One region of the Pantoea sp. SM3640 genome, then DNA from elsewhere that is predicted to be linked to it. Evidence: riboswitches for the same ligand, from Rfam matches in the RefSeq annotation. Region 1 holds a riboswitch; each other region holds the start of a gene.

Region 1 (4,068 bases):
CGCAGCGGCCACCAAAAACAGCGTCACAAAACCGTAGTTCAGCGCCAGCGCGAACGAGAGCGGTGGCCCGATCACCCACGCCAGCGACAGCTGCGCACGCATCACCGAACTGAACATCACCGCTTCCCGTGACGACTGATCGGCATACTCCCGCGCCAGCGCAAACAGCTGCGGCATTGAGACGCTGGCCAGCGCCGACAGCAGTACACCCAGCGTCAGCAGGGTCAGATAGTGGCGGGTAAAGGCAAACAGCAGCGCATTCATCAGCGCCATCAGGCAGCAGAAGAGAATGATATGCCGACGATCGCCAACGCTGTCTGAGCGCTTAGCCACCAGCATGCTCACCACGATACCGGCCACCGCATTGATGGTGAAAAACAGCCCGACCCAGAAGGGCCGCGCCTGCACCTCGCGCGTCAGAAACAGGCTGAGCGTGGGTGCCTGTAATGCGCCCGCGATGCCCAGCATGAACGAGGCAACCATAAAAGCGAGGTAAACCGGATTGATGCGGCGCTGCCGCGTTAACAGCGATTTCATAGCGAAATCCCTTTCAGAACAAACAGACGGGAAAAAGAAGGGTAGACGATACCGCGCAACATGAAAAAAGCCAGCAGAGATCATCTGCTGGCGGTGTAAATGCACCCTACTCAGAAAAGCACTCCACTGAACAGCGAAGTGAGGGTCGAACGCCATTCACTGCTGAATGCCTCCCGCTCTTCCCATAGCGCAAAGTTTGCTCTTAAAATGGGGCAGAAAAAACAGAGCGCTTTTCACCGGGAGTTCCTCTTTTATGTCCTCATCACGTCTGAAGCAGCAGTTCATTCGCCTGTGGCAGAGCTGCCAGGGGCAAACGCAGGAGATTACCCTCAGCGAACTGGCTGACCTGCTGCATTGCTCTCGCCGTCATATGCGTAATCTGCTCAACCGGATGCAGGCTGCAGGATGGCTGATCTGGCAGGCGGAAGCCGGGCGCGGCAGGCGATCGCAACTCACCTTCTGCTACACCGGTCTGGCGTTGCAGCAGCAGCGTGCTGAGGATCTGCTGGAACAGGATCGCATCGATCAACTGGTCCAGCTGGTGGGCGATAAAAACCAGGTGCGGCAGATGATTGGGGCACACCTGGGGCGCAGTTTCCGCCAGGGCAAGCATATCCTGCGGGTGCTCTACTATCGTCCGCTGCTTAACCTGCTGCCCGGTTCGCCGCTGCGGCGCTCGGAAACGCATATTGCGCGACAGATTTTTAACGGCCTGACGCGGATAAATGAGGAAAACGGGGAAATCGAACCCGATATTGCGCACCACTGGCAGCAGACTTCCCCACTTCACTGGCGCTTCTTTGTGCGTCCGGCGATTCGCTTCCATCACGGCAGAGAACTGGAGATGGAGGATGTGCTCGCCACGCTGGAGCGTCAGCGCGCCCATCCACTCTTTTCCCATATCGCGCAGATTGACTCGCCTGCCCCCTGGACGCTGGATATCCGTTTAAGCCAGCCCGACGAGGGATTACCCTGGCTGCTCGGCAGCGTCAGTGCGATGATCCTGCCGAGCGAATGGCCGACACTGCGTGATTTTGCCCGTCAGCCTGTTGGCACCGGTCCCTACCGGGTGATCCGCAATCAGGAGAGCCAGCTGAAAATCGAAGCGTTTGATGACTACTTCGGTTTTCGCGCCCTGATTGATGATGTCTCTATCTGGGTCCTGCCCGACATCAGCGATGAGCTGGTCTATGCCGGTGTCCGACTGCAGGGCGACAGCGTCGATGAAGTTCAGGAGGAGAGCCGCCTTGAAGAGGGCTGCTACTATCTGCTGTTCGATCAGCGTTCAGAGCAGGGTCGCAACGAGGCGGTGCGGCGCTGGGTCAGCTACCTGTTTAACCCCATCGCCCTGCTCAATCATGCCGGCGTCGGCTATCAGCGCTACTGGTTTCCGGCGTATGGTCTGCTGCCGCGCTGGCATCATCGCCGTGATCTGACGCCCGTGGAAAAACCGCCCGGCTTAACGCACCTGACGCTGACCTGGTACAGCCAGCACGTGGAGCACGAAGGTATCGCTAATGCACTGCGTCCGCTGCTGGCAGCGCATGGCGTCACGCTGGAGACCCGTGAGATCAGCTACGAAAGCTGGTATCAGGGCGAGGCGGAAAGTGATATCTGGCTGGGCAGCGTGAACTTTACCCTGCCGCTGAATTACTCCCTGTTCGCGCAACTTTATGAGATTCCACTGCTGCATCACTGCCTGCCGATCGACTGGCATGGCGATGCGGCCCGCTGGCGTGAGAAAACACTGCCGCTGGCCGAATGGAGCAAGCAATTAGTCGAAGAAGCCGGTCTGCATCCGCTGTTTCATCACTGGCTGCTACTGGAAGGACAGCGCAGCATGCGCGGCGTACGGATGAATACCCTGGGCTGGTTTGATTTTAAATCGGCCTGGTTCGCGCCACCAGCGCTGTGACGCTTTCGCCCCGGCGCTGAAATGACTAGAATGTGACGTTCTCAACGGGGTGCGGCCTGCCACAAGCAAGCCGCTGAGAGAGACCCGTCGAACCTGATTCGGTTAATACCGACGTAGGGATTTGAGAGGCCTCTGTGCTCAGATCCTTTGCGACTCATCCCCTATTCTCCTGAAGGAGCGCAAAGTGTTAAACAAAGTTCTGCCGGTGCTGCTGTTACTCTCCGCCCCCGTTCTGGCGGCTAAGCCAGTTCTCACGGTCTACACCTACGACTCCTTCTCCGCCGACTGGGGCCCTGGCCCGGCAGTGAAAAAAGCCTTTGAAGCCCAGTGCGACTGCGAACTGAAATTCGTCACGCTGGAAGATGGCGTCTCGCTGCTGAACCGCGTCCGCATGGAAGGCAAAAACAGTAAAGCGGATGTGGTGCTGGGGCTGGATAACAATCTGGTGCAGGCGGCGCAAAAAACTGGCCTGTTTGCCGAAAGTCAGGTCGACACCTCGACATTAAAACTGCCCGATGGCTGGCACAACACCACCTTCGTGCCGTTCGATTATGGCTACTTCGCCTTTGTCTATGACAAAACCCGGCTGAAAAATCCGCCAAAAAGCCTGAAAGAGCTGGTCGACAGCCCGGAGAAGTGGCGGGTGATCTACGAAGATCCCCGCACCAGCACGCCCGGCTTAGGTCTGCTGCTATGGATGCAGAAGGTCTATGGCGATCAGGCCCCGCAGGCGTGGCAAAAGCTGGCGCAGAAAACCGTGACGGTCACTAAAGGCTGGAGTGAAGCCTATGGCCTGTTCCTGAAGGGTGAAGGCGATCTGGTGCTGAGTTACACCACCTCACCGGCTTACCACATCATCGAAGAGAAAAAAGAGAACTATGCTGCCGCGTCTTTTGCCGAGGGACACTATCTGCAGGTTGAAGTGGCCGCGCAGTTAACCAGCAGCAAACAGCCCGCGCTGGCACAGCAGTTTATGAAGTTTATGGTCTCGCCTGACTTCCAGCGCACTATCCCCACCGGCAACTGGATGTACCCGGTGATCGACACGCCTCTGCCTGCCGGTTTCACGGCGCTCAGCGTGCCTTCAACTGCTCTGCAGTTCTCGCCGGAAGAGGTTGCCAGCCAGCGTTCGGGCTGGATTAGCCAGTGGCAACGCGCCGTCAGCCGCTGATGCCGCGCTGGCTGATCCCCGGTTCCCTCGCCACGGTGTTACTGACACTCGTGGCGTTTCTGGCCTTCGGTGCACTCTGGAGCGCCGCACCGGACACGGACTTACGCGGCGTGCTGCAGGATGACTACCTGCATCACGTTATCGCGTTCTCTTTCGCTCAGGCGCTGCTCTCCGCCCTGCTGTCACTGTTGCCTGCAGTACCGCTGGCGCGGGCGCTCTATCGACGCAGCTTCCCAGGCCGCCAGCTGCTGCTGCGCCTGTGCGCCATGACGCTGGTGCTGCCGGTGCTGGTCGCGGTGTTCGGCCTGCTGACCGTTTACGGTAGCAATGGCTGGCTGGCGCAGCTGTGCCAGATGGCAGGGCTAGGTTATCACTTCTCGCCCTATGGTCTGCCGGGCATCTTGCTGGCGCACGTCTTCTTTAACCTGCCGCTGGCGACCCGCCT
Region 2 (4,068 bases), 2.0 Mb from region 1:
GCGCAGCGGAAGAGCTGAACAAGCGTGACGCCTACGAAGTCCTGATTATCGGCAGCGGCCCGGCGGGCGCAGCGGCAGCGGTCTACTCAGCACGTAAAGGTATCCGTACTGGTCTGCTGGGCGAGCGTTTTGGCGGCCAGGTGCTGGACACGGTGGATATCGAAAACTATATCTCCGTGCCAAAAACTGAAGGGGCAAAGCTGGCAGGTGCACTGCGCGCACACGTTGATGATTACAACGTGGACGTCATCGAAAGCCAGAGCGCCATCAAACTGATTCCGGCGGCGAAAGAGGGCGGACTGCACGCCATCGAGACCGCCTCCGGCGCAGTACTGAAATCACGCAGCATCATCCTGGCGACTGGCGCACGCTGGCGCAACATGGGTGTGCCGGGTGAAGAAGAGTACCGCACCAAAGGCGTCACCTACTGCCCGCACTGCGATGGCCCACTGTTCAAAGGCAAGCGCACGGCGGTAATCGGCGGCGGTAACTCCGGTGTTGAAGCGGCCATTGACCTGGCGGGTATCGTTGAACACGTTACGCTGCTGGAGTTTGCCGGTGAGATGCGTGCCGACCAGGTGCTGCAGGATAAACTGCGCAGTCTGAAGAACGTTGATGTGATCCTGAACGCGCAGACCACTGAAGTGAAAGGCGACGGCACCAAAGTGACCGGTCTGCACTATATTGACCGTACGACGCAGACCACCCACGAGCTGCCGCTCTCCGGTATCTTCGTTCAGATTGGTCTGCTGCCGAACACCCCATGGCTGGAAGGCGCGGTTGAGCGCAACAAAATGGGTGAGATCATCATCGACGGTAAATGCGAAACCAGCCTGAAAGGCGTATTCGCAGCGGGTGACTGCACCACCGTGCCGTACAAGCAGATCATCATCGCCAGCGGCGAAGGTGCCAAAGCCTCACTGAGCGCGTTTGATTATCTGATCCGCACTAAGTCTGCTGAATAACGTTTCGTCAGCCAGACAACAGCCCTTCAGCATCCATGCTGAAGGGCTTTTTTATTAATAGCCCGCCAGCGTCATCAGCATCATCCATACTGGCGTCGTCACCGCCGCAAATATCGTAGAAAAGAGCATACTCGCCGCCGCCGGGCCAGGAATGACATTGAACTTCTGCGACATCAGATAGACGTTAACTCCGACCGCCATCGAGCCCAGCAATACCACCACTTTACTCTCCAGCGGCGGCAAGCCGGTCAGCCAGGCAATCGCCCATACCGTCATCGGCTGCAGTATCAGCTTCAGCAGGCAGATGGTATAGCTCTCTTTAAGTCCGTCCCGCACCCGATAGTGCGCCAGGCTCATGCCCAGCGTGACCAGCGACAGCGGCGCGGCCAGTGAAGCCAGCATCTTTAACGGTTCCGCGGCGAGCATTGGCAAAGGACGCTGCAGAAAACTCCAGGCCGTTCCGCTGAGAATGCCGATGATGAGTGGATTTTTTACCACCCCAATCAGAGTGCGCCAGACGCCTTCCAGCGAGAAGTTGCCCTGTTTTGCCCACTCGACCGAAACGGTGAGTAAGGTCCAGAGGATCAGGCTGTTAAACACCAGCACCAGCGCCACCGGGGGCAGGGCTTCTGGCCCGAGCAGCACCGTAGCTACCGGGATCCCCAGCATCACGTTATTGGAAAAGATGCCACCCAGCGCAAAGACCGAAGCCGCCACGCCATCCAGATTAAACAGCCTTGTTGCCAGCACTCTTCCCACGATAAAAACCAGCAGGCAACTGCCGAAGAAGGCCAGGAGCAGGCGCGCATCCACCGGCGGACTTTGCGAGAAGGTGCTCATCACCCGAAACAGCATGCAGGGCAGCGCGACGTTAAACACAAAACGGTTCATCCCTTCACTGATGCTGGCGGGCCATTTTCCGAGGCGCGTCAGGCAGTATCCCAGCAAAATCAGGATAAACAGCGGAGCTGACAGATAAATTTGATGGCTAAGGCTTTCAAACAGCAGTGGCATAGGGAGAGTCTGGTCAGACGATGATTAGTTACCAGACTAACAAATTGCTAACTAACTGTTAACTATAACGGTGTCCGGATTGAGCGCAGCAGGGACGCTAGCCTAACCAGCGGCGTGCCTGCTGGTCACTGATATCGCGATAATAGACGCGATGAATGATTTCGCCGCAGCCCGCACAGTGCGCGGAAATATAGGTGGAAAGATAAGATCTGCCATTTGGCGCGATAGCACCCCGACGTTCAATAATAATATCCTGCCATCGATGGCGGTGAGGAATAAGCGCTGATAATCGCATCATACATCCTGAATAGTATGAATTTCTGCTCCAGAAGTTTATTAACTCACTGAAATAAAGTGTTTTTTACGATGATGCTGCGGGCAGGTTAATTATTATAGGGTCACCAGAATCCCTGCGGGAAATATTACCCGTCAGGGTAATAAACAGGGCTACCTAGAAAGAGGTATCCCGATAACCCGCAGCATTAAGCCTTTTTTTGTACTGCTGAGAGTTGATCGGGATCATGTGAATTGTTTCAGTTCCGATTATTTTCCCGGCTTGCTTTAACGGTACGCCTTGCCTATGCTGCAAGCCGTAACACGACTCGGGGTGCCCTTCTTTGTGAAGGCTGAGAAATACCCGTATTACCTGATCTGGATAATGCCAGCGTAGGGAAGTCTGATGCCTGACCGCATTCGCCTTCTTGTTCGCCGGTTGGGAACAACGATGACACATCAATCTCAACACCTTTCTGCCGCGCACTTCGCGCCCGTTCTGCACACTTTCCGCCGTCAGTCACCGCTGGTGCACTGCATGACCAATGACGTGGTCCAGAATTTCACTGCCAACGTCCTGCTGGCACTCAATGCCTCACCGGCAATGGTGATCGATGCTGACGAAGCGGCACAGTTCAGCCGCTTTGCCGATGCGTTGCTGATTAACGTCGGCACCTTAACCCGTGAGCGTCAGCAGGCGATGCAGGCTGCCGTCACCGCCGCCAGTGAGGCGGGAACCCCCTGGACACTCGATCCGGTCGCCGTCGGCGCGCTGACGCTGCGCAGTGACTTCTGTCAGCAGCTGCTCAGCCAGCAACCGGCGGTGATCCGCGGTAATGCGTCAGAGATTCTGGCGCTGGCGCAGCAGGCCAGTGGCGGGCGCGGTGTTGATACGCTGCATCAGGCGGATGCAGCACTCGATGCGGCACAGCAACTCGCTGAGACCTGGCATTCGCTGGTCATTGTCACCGGCGAAGTGGACTATGCCACCGACGGTCAGCGAATCCTCGCCATCAGCGGCGGAAGCCCGTTAATGACGCGGGTGGTCGGGACCGGCTGCGCGCTCTCTGCCGTGGTCGCGGGATTCAGTGCTCTGCCGGGCGATCGGCTGATGAACGTGGCGGCCGCCTGTCAGGTCATGGCCCTGGCGGGGGGAAAGGCGGCGGCGCAGGCAGCCGGGCCGGGCAGCTTTGCCACCGCATTTATTGATGCACTCTGGATGCTGGAGGTGGAGCATGAAGCGCATTAATGCTCTGACGATAGCCGGTACCGATCCCAGCGGTGGCGCAGGCATTCAGGCCGATCTGAAAACCTTCTCCGCCCTGGGCGCCTACGGCACCAGTGTGATTACCGCACTGGTGGCGCAGAACACGCAGGGCGTGCAGTGGGTTTATCGCATTGAACCGAACTTTGTTGCCGCCCAGCTCGATTCGGTACTGGATGACGTGCGTATCGACAGCGCAAAAATCGGCATGCTTTCTGAAACGGCCATTGTGGAACAGGTTGCGGCCCGGCTGAGGCGTGCTGAGATCCCGTTTGTGGTGCTGGATACGGTGATGGTCGCGAAAAGTGGCGATGCGCTGCTCTCGCCAGACGCCGTGGCCAGCGTACGTGAGCAGTTATTACCGCAGGTGTCGCTCATCACGCCAAATCTGCCGGAAGCGGCGGCATTGCTGGATTGCGCTATCGCCACCGATGAGGCGGAGATGCGCGAGCAGGGACGGGCCTTGCTGGCACTTGGCTGTCAGGCGGTGCTGATGAAGGGTGGTCATCTGGCGGCAGCGGAGAGTCCGGACTGGCTGATTACTCACTCAGC
Region 3 (4,068 bases), 460 kb from region 1:
GTCGCACGGAGAACATATCGGAAGAACGCGGCTCACAAATCAGCCAGACTTTTTCGCCCTGCCATTCACCAATGGTCCGGGCCTTACTGCCGGTTAAACCAAATTTTTCGGCGTTTCCGTGGGGTAAATCACCTTGTGGCAACCAAAGTTTCTGTTCATGGCTGACAATCCACCATCCAGCGTCTACGCTTGAGATTTCGCATTGCATTTATTTCGTCATCCTTAGCGTCAACCCGCACGCTGAAGCCCTGATGTTAAGTGTGTAGATAAACAACTATAACTCACATGGAGTTAGATATGCTTAACCAGTTAGACGTCCTGGCTGAACGCGTAGGTGGCAGTAATGAACTGGTCGATTCGTGGCTTGAAGCACGCCGCCAGCTACTGGTGACCTATTATCACCTGGTCGGTCTTAAACCTAAAAAAGAGGCGCTGACGCGTCTTGACGAGCAGGCGCTCGACAACTTCTGTCACGGCCTGGTCGACTATCTTTCTGCCGGTCACTTCAGTATCTATGAGCGCGTAATCAGCGAAATGAGTGGCGACAGCCCGATGATCGCTGCCGCGCAGATCTACCCTCCGCTGGAAGCGAATACTGAGCGTCTGATGCAGCTGTATGACGGTCACCTGCAGCAGGCGATTGACGATGAAAACTGCATGACCTTCCAGCAGGCACTCTCCGAAGTGGGCGAAGTGCTGGAATCACGCTTTACGCTGGAAGATAAGCTGATCCAGCTGGCCTGGGATAACCAGCTTGCTACGCCGCCAGTGGCGAATGACAGCCATATCGCGCGTCCGGCTTGATGGTTAACAACGGCAAAGGGCTTGAGATTATCCCGTAGCCCTTTTATGCTGAACAGGTTCTGAGGAGTACTCTCCAGAGAACCTTTGTTATTTTAGCGTTGAAATGTAAGGTTTTTACGCCCGGGTCTGTTATCAGACACCCGCGTAAAAACTGCTTCTTGTCGGAGTGCCCAGTTGGGCTGAGACCGTTAATTCGGGATCCGCGGAACCTGACCAGGTTAGAACCTGCGTAGGGAACAAGAGTAAAAATTCTCTGTATGCCAGCATGCCTGTGCTGTCTATACGGTTACTCCTTCCGAACTCCGGACAAGCATCGTTCCCCTTTAACAGGAAGATTGCTATGTCTGACCCAAAAATGACCCGTCGTGAACAACGTGCCCAGGCGCAGGAATTTATCGATTCCCTGCAAAGCGGCAGTGCTTTTCCCCAGTCCCGTCGCATCTGGATTACCGGCAGCCGGGAAGATATTCGCGTGCCGATGCGTGAAATCACCCTAAGCCCGACCCACATCGGCGGCACCAAAGAACAGCCTCTCTATGAGCAAAATGAAGCGGTGCCGGTCTATGACACGGCGGGTGCTTATGGTGATCCCGCGGCGCAGATCGATGTGCATCGTGGTCTGGAAAAGCTGCGCGCTCGCTGGATTGCTGAACGCGACGACAGTGAGCTTCTCGAACAGAACAGCTCGGGCTATACCCAGCAGCGGCTGGCTGACGAGGGGCTGGATCATCTGCGCTTCGATCACCTTCCGACACCGCGCCGCGCCCGTGCAGGCCGCCGTGTCACGCAACTGCACTATGCCCGTCAGGGCAGGATTACCCCGGAAATGGAGTTCATCGCCCTGCGGGAAAACATGGGCCGTGAGCGAATCCGCAGTGAGGTGCTGCTGCAACAGCATCCGGGACACAGTTTTGGCGCACATCTGCCCGCCGACATCACCCCCGAGTTTGTCCGTCAGGAGGTCGCTGCCGGACGCGCCATCATCCCTGCCAATATCAATCACCCGGAATCGGAGCCGATGATCATTGGTCGTAACTTCCTGGTTAAGGTCAACGCCAATATCGGTAACTCGGCAGTCACCTCTTCTATCGAGGAAGAAGTGGAAAAGCTGGTCTGGTCGACCCGCTGGGGTGCCGATACGGTGATGGATCTCTCTACCGGTCGCTATATTCATGAAACGCGAGAATGGATTTTGCGAAACAGCCCGGTGCCCATCGGTACCGTGCCGATCTATCAGGCGCTGGAAAAAGTGAATGGCGTGGCTGAGGCGCTGAACTGGGAAATATTCCGGGACACGCTGCTGGAGCAGGCGGAACAGGGCGTCGATTACTTCACTATCCACGCGGGCGTGCTGCTGCGTTATGTCCCGATGACGGCGAAACGTCTCACCGGGATCGTGTCGCGGGGGGGATCGATCATGGCCAAATGGTGCCTGTCGCATCATCAGGAGAGCTTCCTGTATGAGCACTTCCGGGAGATCTGTGAAATCTGCGCCGCTTACGATGTCTCCCTGTCGCTGGGCGATGGTCTGCGTCCGGGTTCGATTCAGGATGCCAACGATGAGGCGCAGTTTGCCGAACTGCGAACCCTGGGTGAACTGACGCGTATTGCCTGGGAGTATGACGTTCAGGTGATGATTGAAGGTCCGGGACATGTGCCGATGCATATGATCCGCCGTAATATGACCGAACAGCTCGACCTGTGCGATGAAGCCCCCTTCTACACGCTTGGCCCGCTGACCACTGACATCGCGCCCGGCTACGACCACTTCACCTCGGGTATCGGTGCCGCCATGATTGGCTGGTTTGGTTGCGCCATGCTGTGCTACGTCACGCCCAAAGAGCATCTGGGTCTGCCGAACAAAGAGGACGTGAAGCAGGGATTGATCACCTACAAAATCGCGGCGCATGCTGCCGATCTGGCGAAAGGCCACCCCGGTGCGCAGATCCGTGATAACGCCATGTCCAAAGCGCGCTTTGAATTCCGCTGGGAAGATCAGTTTAACCTGGCGCTGGATCCCCATACGGCAAGGGCGATGCATGATGAAACCCTGCCGCAGGAGTCGGGCAAGGTGGCCCATTTCTGCTCAATGTGCGGCCCCAAATTCTGCTCAATGAAAATTTCCCAGGAGGTGCGCGAGTTTGCGGCACGCCAGGATGCCCGTGCCGAGCCGGTTGAAGTTGGCATGGCGCAGATGTCAGATCGTTTCCGCAGCCGCGGCAGTGAGCTCTATCACCCTGCCGATGCCATTAAGGAGGAGTAAGGATGCCTGCATTTCCCGCTACCGCCCCGCGTCTGGGACTTTATCCGGTGGTTGATAGCCCCGAGTGGCTCGAACGCCTGCTGGAGATGGGCGTTCGCACGCTGCAGCTGCGTATCAAAGATCAGCCTGATGAGGCCGCCGAGCCCGCCATTGCTCAGGCAATTGCGTTGGGCAAACGCTACGACGCGCGTCTGTTTATCAATGATTACTGGCAGCTGGCGATTAAACATCATGCTTATGGCGTACATCTGGGTCAGGAGGATCTGGATGTCGCCGATCTTGCCCGCATTCATCAGGCCGGGTTACGACTGGGACTCTCTACCCACGACGATGCGGAACTGGATCGCGCTCTGGCAATCCAGCCCTCTTACATCGCACTTGGGCATATTTTCCCGACGCAGACCAAAGAGATGCCTTCTGCACCGCAGGGCATTGCACAGCTGAATCAACACCTGACACGTCTGTCGCATATTCCCACCGTGGCGATTGGCGGTATCTCGATTGCACGGGCACCTGAGGTGCTGGCCACCGGCGTCGGCAGCATTGCGGTGGTGAGTGCGATTACTCAGGCAGATGACTGGCGTGCCGCAACGCGCACGCTTCTGGCGCTGGCAGGACCAGGCGATTAAGCATTTATGGAACCTGCCGCGCATATTGGCTGCAAAATCGGTAACGCCAGCGTTCTTCCGGGAAAGCAGCGCGCAAAGTGGAATGTTGCCGCTGGCGTGCTGTGATCCAAAACCTTAACGTGGCATCCGTCAGGTTAAGGTTATCTGACCAGGGCCGGTTCCCTCCTCTTGCCGGCCCTGCTTCTTCTTTTCGCTATGCGGGCGTCGAGGTGGAAGTCTGCGTCTCATGCTGGCACGAGAGCATGGCACGTTCGACGGCCGCACCCACCAGCGCCAGCGCCTGTTCAGTCTGCTCGTTGATCGGCAGCCCGTAGTTTAAGCGCAGACAGTTACGATATTTACCCGACGCTGAAAACAGTGAGCCTACAGCAA

What was found. Region 1 has a riboswitch for thiamine pyrophosphate ahead of thiB (thiamine ABC transporter substrate binding subunit). Riboswitches for the same ligand answer to the same signal wherever they lie in the genome.
Region 2: another riboswitch for thiamine pyrophosphate. It lies ahead of thiM (hydroxyethylthiazole kinase); the one in region 1 lies ahead of thiB (thiamine ABC transporter substrate binding subunit).
Region 3: another riboswitch for thiamine pyrophosphate. It lies ahead of thiC (phosphomethylpyrimidine synthase ThiC); the one in region 1 lies ahead of thiB (thiamine ABC transporter substrate binding subunit).

Annotation. Positions count from the first base shown of each region.
Region 1 covers NZ_CP064872.1:3,165,163-3,169,230, forward strand. Annotated here, with positions in the region: gene IV493_RS14815 (MFS transporter) at 1-537, opposite strand, end outside; gene sgrR (HTH-type transcriptional regulator SgrR) at 791-2,452, shown strand; TPP riboswitch at 2,488-2,590, shown strand; gene thiB (thiamine ABC transporter substrate binding subunit) at 2,637-3,623, shown strand; gene thiP (thiamine/thiamine pyrophosphate ABC transporter permease ThiP) at 3,599-4,068, shown strand, end outside.
Region 2 covers NZ_CP064872.1:1,161,939-1,166,006, forward strand. Annotated here, with positions in the region: gene ahpF (alkyl hydroperoxide reductase subunit F) at 1-965, shown strand, start outside; gene IV493_RS05385 (AEC family transporter) at 1,020-1,979, opposite strand; gene IV493_RS05390 (hypothetical protein) at 2,077-2,274, opposite strand; TPP riboswitch at 2,573-2,669, shown strand; gene thiM (hydroxyethylthiazole kinase) at 2,704-3,501, shown strand; gene thiD (bifunctional hydroxymethylpyrimidine kinase/phosphomethylpyrimidine kinase) at 3,488-4,068, shown strand, end outside.
Region 3 covers NZ_CP064872.1:3,625,024-3,629,091, forward strand. Annotated here, with positions in the region: gene nudC (NAD(+) diphosphatase) at 1-208, opposite strand, end outside; gene IV493_RS16820 (Rsd/AlgQ family anti-sigma factor) at 298-804, shown strand; TPP riboswitch at 957-1,057, shown strand; gene thiC (phosphomethylpyrimidine synthase ThiC) at 1,145-3,067, shown strand; gene thiE (thiamine phosphate synthase) at 3,070-3,696, shown strand; gene IV493_RS16835 (PLP-dependent aminotransferase family protein) at 3,890-4,068, opposite strand, start outside.